Regions from separate parts of the Cellulosimicrobium sp. MI9406 genome, predicted to be linked through region 1. Evidence: riboswitches for the same ligand, from Rfam matches in the RefSeq annotation. Region 1 holds a riboswitch; each other region holds the start of a gene.
The links. A riboswitch is a leader RNA that binds a small molecule or an ion and turns the genes downstream of it on or off. The one in region 1 is predicted to bind S-adenosylmethionine.

Region 1 (3,264 bases):
GTCGCGGAACGCGGTGCTGCCGAGCACGGCGCCGGGCGCACCGTCGGGGTCGACGGCGCGCACGACGAAGCCGGTGAGGTCCGGGGCCGCGCGGGTCGCGGCCACGAGATCGGCCATCCCCGCGACCCCGTAGGGCAGGGGGATGCTCATCCCTGACCACATCGCCTCGTCGACGAGGCCGGCCAGCGTCTCAGCGTGCTCCAGGGCCAGCGGTTCCAGCCGGAAACCGTGCCCCGAGAGGACGACGTCGTGCAGCACAGCGCATATCAGAGCACACGCGGAACACCGCGCCAAGAGGGTCCGGCGACGCGGTGGACAACGCTCGGCGACGCTTCGGTGAACGGGCTCCGCCGTCGGCCGCCGACGCCGGTCAGACGGCCGGTCCGCAGCCCGCCGCGTCGGCGAGGAAGCCCGCCGCTGCGGTCGCGAACAGCCCTTCCAGGCCGGACCCCGCGGGGACCGGGCGGGGGTCGTCCACGACGGCCCAGCAGCCGTCGACGACCTCGTACCGGGTGGTCGGTCCCTGCTCGACGTACGCGCGCACGGCCTCGACGAGACGCACGACGTCGGCGCCCGTCGTCCCGACGCCCACCGAGGCGCGGATCGCGCCCGCGTCGTGGCCGAGGCGCGCGAGCAGCGGGTGCGCGCAGAACCGGCCGTCGCGCACACCGATGCCGTGCTCGGCCGAGAGGTAGGCGGCGACGAGGCCCGGGTCGTGGCCCTCGACGGCGAACGTCACGACGCCGACCGGGTCGACGGCGTCGTCCCACACGCGCACGACCCGGACGCCCGGGACGGCCTCCAGGCCCGCGACGAGGGCCGCGCGGAGCGTCGTCTCGTGCGCGTGCAGGTCGGCCGGGTCGAGCGCGGCGAGCGCGTCGCACGCCGCCGCGAGCGCCGCGGCGCCCACCACGTTCGGCGAGCCGGCCTCGTGGCGTGCGGGCGCCGTCTGCCACTGCGTCCCGGTCACCGCGACCTGGCGCACGGCGCCGCCGCCCGCAAGGTAGGGGGTGCCCGCGTCGAGCCAGTCGCGCCGCCCGACGAGCGCCCCCGCGCCGAACGGCGCATAGGTCTTGTGCCCCGAGAACGCGACGTAGTCGACACCCGACGCGGCGAGCGAGAACCCGCGGTGCGGGACGAGCTGCGCGCCGTCGAGCACGACGCGCGCCCCGGCGTCGTGCGCGGCGCGGACGACCTCGGCGACGGGCAGGGACTCGCCCGTGACGTTGGAGGCGCCGGTCACGGCGACGAGCGCGTACGGGAAGCGCGCGAGCTCGGTGCGCAGGCCCGAGAGCGTCTCCGCGACGGACGCGCCGCCCGCGAGGACCGTCGCGCCGCCGGCGCGCTGCCACGGCAGCAGGTTCGCGTGGTGCTCGACGTCGAGGACGAGCACGCGCCCGGGCGTGCCGTCCGCGTTCGCCGGGACGCAGCCCGCGAGGAGGTTGAGCGAGTCGGTCGTGTTGCGCGTGACGACCGTGACGTCGTCCTCGCGCGCACCGACGAACGCGCCGATCGTGCGGCGCGACGCCTCGTAGAGCGCCGTGGACACCTGCGAGAGGTAGCCCGCGCCGCGGTGCACGCTCGCGTAGAGCGGCAGCACCTCGGTCACGCGGTCCGCGACCGAGCGCAGCGCCGGGGCCGACGCCGCGACGTCGAGGTTCGCGTACGGCACGCTGCGGCCGTCGACGAGCGGGACGAGCGTGTCCCCGCCGACGACGGGCAGGAGCGCGGGCGCGTCGACGAGCGCCGCGAGGTCAGGGGCCGGGGCGTCGGTGGGACACGAGACGTCCGCGAGAGCAGTCATGGCACAGTCCTCCAGGGTCGTCCGGGGAGAACCTCCCCGCGCTTGCCGCCCGCCGGTCGGCGTGCGGCCTGGTCGTCACCCGGGGCACCCCGCCGCGAGAGGAGGGTTGCCGGCCAGCAAACCGGGGTTTCGCGCTGGCACTCATGACCTGCGGACCAGGATGTCCGCGCGGACGGTGACGTGTCAACCGGTGGTCACGGCGTCTCGGATGGCGGGACGCGGCGCTCCGCGTCATAAGCCCGCGCGTCGGAGCCACGCGGCGTCGGGCACCTCCACCCCGGGCCGCTCCCCGAGACGGGCGTTCCGCACGTCGGACGCGTGGCGTACGATCCGAGCCAACCATCCGGAGCGGCCGAGTGACGTGGCACGTCGACGCCGCAGCAACCCCCCGGACCGCCTCGGCGGCCGGGCGCAGGGTGCTACTGCCACGATCGATGGAGGAGGACTCTCATGAGCGACCAGTCCCAGCAGGCGTCGGCACCCTGGCCGGCACCCCCCGAGGCACGTCCCGCCGTCGGCTACGCCGGCGACCTCACCCCGCAGCAGGCATGGGACCTGCTCGCGCACGACGAGCGCGCCGTGCTCGTGGACGTCCGCACCGAGGGCGAGTGGCGCACCATCGGCGTGCCCGACGCCACTCAGCTCGGCCGCGACGTCCTGTTCGACGAGTGGGTGACCCCGGCGGGGCCCAACCCGCGGTTCCTCGACCGGCTCGTCGAAGCGGGCCTGACCCCCGGCGACGAGCGCCCCGTCGTGTTCCTGTGCCGCTCGGGCCAGCGGTCGATCGGCGCGGCGCGCGCGGCCACGGCCGCCGGGCTCGGGCCGTCGTACAACGTGCTCGAGGGCTTCGAGGGCGCCCAGGGGTTCTCGGGCCTGCGGGACGTCGAGGGCTGGAAGGTCCGCGGGCTGCCCACCACGACGTTCGACGAGGCCGCCCGATGAGCGCGGTCGTGCCCGGCGGCTCCGGCCGCAAGCCCCTGCCCGCGAGCGCCCGTCCCGCGACGCTCGCCGTGCGCGGCGGCCACGCGCGCACCGAGTTCCAGGAGACGTCCGAGGCGCTGTTCCTCACGCAGGGCTACACGTACGACCGTGCGGCGGACGCCGAGGCGGCGTTCAAGGGAGAGCTCGACCGGTTCGTCTACTCACGCTACGGCAACCCGACCGTGCACACGTTCGAGGAGCGCCTGCGCCTCCTGGAGGGTGCGGAGGCGTGCTACGCGACGGCGTCCGGCATGTCGGCCGTGTTCACGGCGCTCGCCGCGCTGGTGCGGTCCGGGTCGCGCATCGTCGCGGCGCGCGCGCTGTTCGGGTCGAGCCTCGTCATCTTCGACGAGATCTTCGCGAAGTGGGGCGTGCGGACGGACTACGTCGACGGCCACGTGCTGTCGCAGTGGGAGGAGGCGCTGTCCACCCCCGCGGACGTCGTGTTCTTCGAGACGCCGTCCAACCCCATGCAGGAC
Region 2 (3,264 bases), on a different contig from region 1:
TCGGGGACCAGGTAGTGGTAGTTGGTGTCGAACCACTTGGTCATCTCGAGCGGGGCGTCGTCCCCCTGGCCGCGCGCCACGGTGAAGTAGCCCGCGAGGTCGAGGCGGCCCGCGTCGTCGGTCAGCGACGCGAACCGCGACGGGACCGCCCCGAGGGAGGCGGCGGCGTCGAGCACCTGGTCGTAGAAGGAGAACGAGCCGGGGACGGACGCGTCGTCGGCGCCGAGGCCGAGGTCGACGAGCCGGCGGACGGTCGCGAGGCGCAGCTCGCGGGCCGTGGCCTCGAGCTCCTCGGCCGAGGTCTTGCCGGCCCAGAACTCCTCGACGGCCTTCTTCAGCTCGCGGCGGCGGCCGATGCGCGGGTAGCCGAGCACGGTGCCGGCGGGGAAGCCGACCAGGTTCTGGGTAGGGGAGGGTACGGAAGTGGCCATGATCGAAACCTCTTGCTGGTCCGGAGGACCGGTCAGACGGGCGCGCCGTGCGTGGCGGCGCTCGTCGTGGGCAGGGAGGTGCCGGTGACCCACGGCCCGCTGGCCAGGTCCGGGACGAGCGGGGCGGCGGCGGCGCTGGCGCCGCCCCCGGTCCCGACCGACCCGCCGCCGAGGTGGACACCCTCGAGCAGGTCAAGAGCGGCGCGGTGCTTGTTGAACGTGTACACGTGCAGACCGGGCGTGCCCGCGTCGAGGACGCGCTGCGCGAGGTCGACCGAGTACGCGATCCCGTAGGCGTGCTGCGCCTCCGGGTCGGGCAGGGCGTCGAGCGCGTCCAGCAGGTGCTGGGGCGCGCGCACGCCCGTGAGCTCCTCGACGCGACGGAGCCGCGCGGGCTCCGTCGTGGGCAGCAGCCCGGCGAGGATGGGGATCGTCACGCCGGCCGCGCGGGCCTCGGCGACGAAGTCGGTGTACGACGACGCGTCGTAGAAGAGCTGCGTGATCGCGAAGCTCGCGCCGGCCTGCTGCTTCTGCCAGAGGCGTCGCACCTCCTGGGTGCGCGTCGTGCCGGCGGCGGGGTTGCCGTCGCAGAACGTCGCGACGGCGATCGTCAGCGGCCGGGCCGCGCCGCGCAGCGCGACGGCCGGGTCGGACGCGCAGCGCGACGCCTCGACCTCGCGCAGCAGGGCGACGAGCTCGGTCGACGACCGGACGCCGTCCGGCGCGGGCTGCCAGTCCGGCTGGTCGCGCGGCGGGTCGCCCCGCAGTGCGAGGAAGCTCCGCACGCCCTCGTCGAGGAAGTCGGTGATGACCGACTCCACGTCCTCGCGCGACGCCCCGACGCAGGTGAGGTGCGCGATCGGCAGCACGGGCGTGCCCTGGAGCAGGCGTCCGACGACCTGGCGCGCGGTCGCGCGGTCGGTGCCCGCGGCGCCGTACGTCACGGACACGAAGTCGGGGTGCGTCGCGACGAGACGGCGTGCCGTCTCCCAGAACTTCGGGGCCGCGTCCGGTCGGCGCGGGGGCATGAGCTCGAACGACACCGTCGGCCGCGGACGGCCCGGACGGTGCGCGAAGGATGCCTCTGAGGTCATGCGTCACTCCATCGACCCTGGCGTTAGCACCTTTGTCCTCGGGAGGCTTCCGTCGGCGGGTTGCTGCGGTGTCGTCGAGCCAGGACTCTCGACCGCTCTGGATGGTTGCCACGATCCTACGACCCATCCGACATGCGGTCGAGAGCGCCCGCCAGGTGAGATGCGGAGGGTCGTCGGAGCTCCCGGTGCGACGAGTCTCAGGCTCGACGGCGCTCGGGCACGTGCAGACGGCGGAGGAACCGGTCGGTGCGCAGCGGCGGGCCGCGCCGGTCGAGGAGCGACACGACGACGACGGTCGCCGTCGCGAGCGGGATGGTCCAGGCGGCGGGCTGGGCGAGCAGGGCGCGCACGACGCCGGGGACGCCGTCGGCCGTGCTGCCGGACGGGCTCCCGTACCCCGCGGCGACGAGCGCGGACGACGCGAGCAGCGCCGTCGCGCACAGGACGGCGCCCACGACCATGCCCGCCACCGCGCCGCGCGCGGTGAGGCCGCGCCACCACACGCCGAGCAGGATCACGGGGGACAGGGCCGACGCGGCGAAGACGAACACCGTCCCGACGCTCGTCACGAGGCCCTGCGGGATGGTGACGAGCGCGAAGGCGAGGGGGATGAGCGTGCACGCGACCGCCGACCAGCGGAAGGACCGCACGGTGCCGCCGAACAGGTCCTGGCTCACGACGCCCGCCAGCGCGACCACGAGCCCCGACGACGTCCCGAGGAACGCGGCGAACGCCCCGGCGACGACGAGCGCGGCGAGGAGCTCGCCGCCGAGCCCGGGCACGAGGCGGGTCGGTAGCGTGAGGACGACCGTGTCCGCCACCCCGGGCGCCGCGAGGTCGGGCGCGACGACCCGCGCCACGAGCCCGAGCGTGCTCGACACCATGTAGAACACGCTGATCATGACGAGCACGACCACGGTCGTGCGGCGGGCCGAGCCGCCGTCGGGCGAGGTGTAGAAGCGCACGAGGACGTGCGGCAGCCCGGTCGTGCCGAGCAGGAGGGCGAGCAGGAGCGAGACCGTGGCGTACGCGTCGAGGCCGCCCGGCCCGGCCTCGTGGGGGAACACGGCGGCGGGGTCGAACGTGACGACGGCGCCGCCGGGCTCGAACGCCCCGCCGAGCGCCATGAGCACGAAGACGAGCGGCACCGCGAGCGCGGTGAGCTTGACCCAGAACTGGAACGCCTGGACGAACGTGATGGAGCGCATCCCGCCCGCGGCGACGACGGCGCTCACCACGACCGCGATCCCCACCGAGCCGACCCACGGCGGCACCGCGGCCACGCTCGTGATGACGAGCGCCGCCCCGTGGAGCTGCGGCACCACGTAGAGCCACCCGATGACGAGCACGAGCACGCTCGTCACGCGGCGCGCGACCACGGAGTCGAGCCGGGCGTGCACGAAGTCGGGGATCGTGTACGCGCCGCTGCGCCGCAGGGGGCCCGCGACGAACAGCAGGACGAGCAGGTAGCCCGCCGCGTACCCCACGGGGAACCAGAACGCCTCCGCGCCGGACAGCAGCACGAGACCCGAGAGCCCGAGGAACGTGCCCGCGGACAGGTACTCGCCGCTGATCGCCGACGCGTTCCAGACCGGCCGCACGGTGCGCGACGCGACGAAGAAGTCGCTCGTGGTGCGCGAGATCCGCAGGCCGTAGAACCCGATGAGGCCGGTCGCGAGGAGGAGCAGCGCGATTGCGACGAGGGGCAGCGCGCTGGTCACGGCGCACCGCCGTCGTCG
Region 3 (3,264 bases), on a different contig from region 1:
TGCGGCTGTTTCTGGTCGGCAACCCCGTGGTCGACGGTCGGTGAGGGCGTGGTGGTCAGCGGTTGGTGGTCACCGTCGTGTCGGCGGCGCGGGCCGCGGCCAGCAGCGGCTGGAGGCCGAACGCCTGGACCGGGCCTAGCGCTCCCGTCCCGTTCGTCTCGCCGGCCGCTGCTCGGGTCGCGCCCCACGCGAGGTAGTGGGCCGTGAGGTCGTACGCGTCGGGACCGTCGAGTCGGGCCCGGCGCAGCACCTTGCCCTCGGCATCGCGTGCGACCGCGAGCACGTGCGTGCGCGACGCCGCGCGGGCTGCCTCGTCCGGCCCGCCGCTCGACCCGCTGCGCGAGCGGGCGAGCCGCCGCAGGCCGTCGCCGAGCCCGGGGACGCGCAGCGCGGCCGTCGCGACCGCCGTCGCCACCGGCGCGAGCCGCACCGCGGGACCGGACACGCCCAGCGCCACCTCGACGTCGCGCAGCCCCCGCTCGAGCCCGGGGAGCGTGAACGGCTCGGTGCCGCCCGCGGTGACGCCCCGCACGCGCCGGCCGGGGCCGACGTCGAACGTGACGACGCGCGCCGCGATGCGCTCGCTCCGGAGACCGCCGTCGCGCCACGCGTACGACGGCTCGAGCGCCGTCTCCAGCGCGCTCACGCGCGTGCCGCCGCTCACGCCGCCGCCGGTGGGGAAGTAGCCGATCTCCAGGCGCACCGCGTCGGCGCCCTCCTCCTGGAGCGCGAGCGCCCCCGAGAGGTTGCCGGGCACCCAGTCGTGGCCGAACGCCGTGAGCAGCGCCGCACCCGTGCGCCGGGCGCGCGGCCCGAGCTCGTCGAACACGCGCCGGATGAACGCTGGCTCGCCCGTCGAGTCGAGGTACACCGCGCCCGCCTCGATCGCGGCCTCGACCGCCGGGCCGCCGTGCCGCCCGAACGGGCCGACCGTCGAGATCAGCACGTCGCCCGGTTCGACCAGCGCACGCACGGTCCGCGCGTCGTCGACGTCCGCGACCGCGGTCTCGAGCGGCGTGCGCGCAGCGGTGCCCGACGGCGGGCTCCCGGCCTCGCGCGAGCCCGCGGGCTCGGCGCGGTGACGGGCCGCGGACGGTGCCGTCGCGGACGGTGCCGCCGCGGTCCGTGCGGTCGCGGTCGGTGTCTCCGCGGCGAGGTCGGCGGCGAGCGCCTCCAACCGGTCCTGGGACCGACCCGCGAGCACGGGCCTCGCGCCGCGGGCCACGAGCTCGTGCGCGACGAGCGTGCCCGTGTAGCCCGTCGCGCCGAGGAGCACGATGCGGCCCGTCGCCGGGGGAGGGGTCGGGGCGTCGGTCATGGGGTCACCTTTCGCCGGAACCAGGGATCCCGCGAGACTACGGAGCGGTGCCGGGGCTCGCGCGTCGGCGGGGTCCGGCCGCTCCCTGCCCGCGCTCGCCCGCGGCCCGCGTGGTGTCCTGGCGGTATGGACCGACAGCCTGACGACCCGCGGCGCGAGGACAGGCCGCCCGACGACGGTGGACGGCCCGACGGGCCCCGGCCTGGGCTCGTCGGGGTGCTGTGGTGCGTCGTCGTCATCGTGGCGGTGCTGGTGGTCGGCGTCGCGATCGGGTTGTTGGACGGCCGCTAAGGGCGCGCCACCGGGCGACTCCGCCGGCCCCTTGGCCGAGCAGTTCCTGCCCATCAGAGACCTCACCCCGTTCCCGCCGAGACGACCCTGTGCCGGACGCGCCTTGCGCGGCTGGGGAGCGGGTGCTGCGAGGCGACCTGGGTTCGGCACCGCTCCGAGGGCGCGGAGCCCGGCGGACACGAGGAGCGTTCTTGCTGTCCGTCGGCGGATGAGGTAGACATCTGCCCAGGTCACGAGTGTCCAGCGATACGCCCTCCGCGTGCTGGTCCGGCAACCGCGCCCCTCGCGCACGGTGCCCCAGGAGGAAGACCGGCCCCCGGCCGACCGGCCGAGGGAAGTGCGAGGTCGACGTCCGCCTCGGCCGCACCGCGACGGTGCGCGCCGACCGGTCGTCGGCCCTGAACGAAGGGCTGTACCGATGTCCGTCCTCACCCACTGGGTCCGCACCGACGAGGCGTGCCGCGTCCTCCTCACCGCCGACGGAGGGCTGATCTGCCCCGTCCACACCGGCGTCCCCCGCCCGACGCCGTCCCGCGCGTGCGCCGTCGGCGCCGGACTGACCCTGTGCCAGGTGTGCCTGCGGGGTAGTTCGTACTCCCACGGGACCTTGCGGGTGCAGCGTTCCGTGTGCGCGGACTGCCTCGCCGTCGACTCGCGTCTCACCTCGGCACTGGGCGTGCCGTCGCTCGCGCCGCGCCACCAGGACGACCCGATGAAGCCACGGATGCGCGCCTACGTGACGCTGGTCTTTCCCGAGCGGTGGCGCCTGGCGCGCGCCACGGGTCTCCCCGTCCTCCGGCTCGACCCGAGCGCGCCGTACTGGGGCCGGCGGACGGTCCAGGACGGCATCATCGAGGACGCGATGCGTTCGCGGCCCGAGCGCCTCTTCACCTGGCACGACCACTGGGCAGCCCACGGCAGCTTCGACGACGCCGCCCGCCGCGCGGCCTACCTCGCGTGGGTGCGTGCCGTGCATCCCGCAAGCGTGGTCGCCTCCGCGAAGGCGGGTGAAATCTGATGAGGGTGGCGCACCGTCCCGCCGGCACCCGTGACGGCATCGGGCCGGTGCGGTACGAACAGGTCATGCCGCACGCGTATCCCCCCGACCCGACGTTTCCCGACGACGGCGGCGCAGAGCGCGCCGTGTGGGAGGCGCTCGTCGCGCAGCTGCCGGACGACGCGGTCGTCGTCCACGGCCTGCACCTCCAGGAGGACGAGCACGAGTACGAGATCGACGTGCTCGTCGCGTGGCCGGGAGTCGGGATCGCGGCGATCGAGGTCAAGGGCGGTTACGTCGACCGGCACGAGGGCGCGTGGTACCAGGGCAGCGGCGACCGTAGGCACCGCATCGACCCGGTCCGTCAGGTGCAGGGGGCCCGGCACGCGCTCCAGGCGCTGCTGCGTCGTCGCGGCCTCTGGGCCGGCGGGGCGCGCACCGCGCACCTCGTCGCTCTGCCGCACCGGTACGTGCCGGCCGACTGGTCGTCGCTCGACCTGCCGCGAGACATGCTCGTCGACCGCACGGACCTGGAGCGGCCGCTCGGCGTGGCCGACCGCGTCAAGCACGCGATCGAGCGCCACGGCCAGGGGCACGCGCCGCTCGCCCTCGACGACGTCCCCGACCTCGTCGAGTCGCTCACCGGGGGCTTTCCCAG

Region 2: linked by a shared signal. The riboswitch ahead of MT994_RS01840 (methylenetetrahydrofolate reductase) and the one ahead of MT994_RS07665 (aminotransferase class V-fold PLP-dependent enzyme) in region 1 are both predicted to bind S-adenosylmethionine.
Region 3: linked by a shared signal. The riboswitch ahead of MT994_RS00810 (hypothetical protein) and the one ahead of MT994_RS07665 (aminotransferase class V-fold PLP-dependent enzyme) in region 1 are both predicted to bind S-adenosylmethionine.

What each region holds. Positions count from the first base shown of each region.
Region 1 covers NZ_JALIZI010000003.1:454,146-457,409, forward strand. Annotated here, with positions in the region: gene MT994_RS07660 (GNAT family protein) at 1-258, opposite strand, end outside; gene MT994_RS07665 (aminotransferase class V-fold PLP-dependent enzyme) at 371-1,804, opposite strand; SAM riboswitch class IV at 1,838-1,953, opposite strand; gene MT994_RS07670 (rhodanese-like domain-containing protein) at 2,255-2,746, shown strand; gene MT994_RS07675 (O-succinylhomoserine sulfhydrylase) at 2,743-3,264, shown strand, end outside.
Region 2 covers NZ_JALIZI010000001.1:416,985-420,248, reverse strand. Annotated here, with positions in the region: gene metE (5-methyltetrahydropteroyltriglutamate--homocysteine S-methyltransferase) at 1-431, opposite strand, end outside; gene MT994_RS01840 (methylenetetrahydrofolate reductase) at 464-1,525, opposite strand; SAM riboswitch class I at 1,531-1,633, opposite strand; gene MT994_RS01835 (cation acetate symporter) at 1,723-3,246, opposite strand; gene MT994_RS01830 (heavy metal transporter) at 3,243-3,264, opposite strand, start outside.
Region 3 covers NZ_JALIZI010000001.1:178,957-182,220, reverse strand. Annotated here, with positions in the region: gene MT994_RS00820 (ubiquinone biosynthesis protein UbiD) at 56-1,318, opposite strand; gene MT994_RS00815 (hypothetical protein) at 1,445-1,609, shown strand; SAM riboswitch class IV at 1,838-1,955, shown strand; gene MT994_RS00810 (hypothetical protein) at 2,028-2,627, shown strand; gene MT994_RS00805 (NERD domain-containing protein) at 2,693-3,264, shown strand, end outside.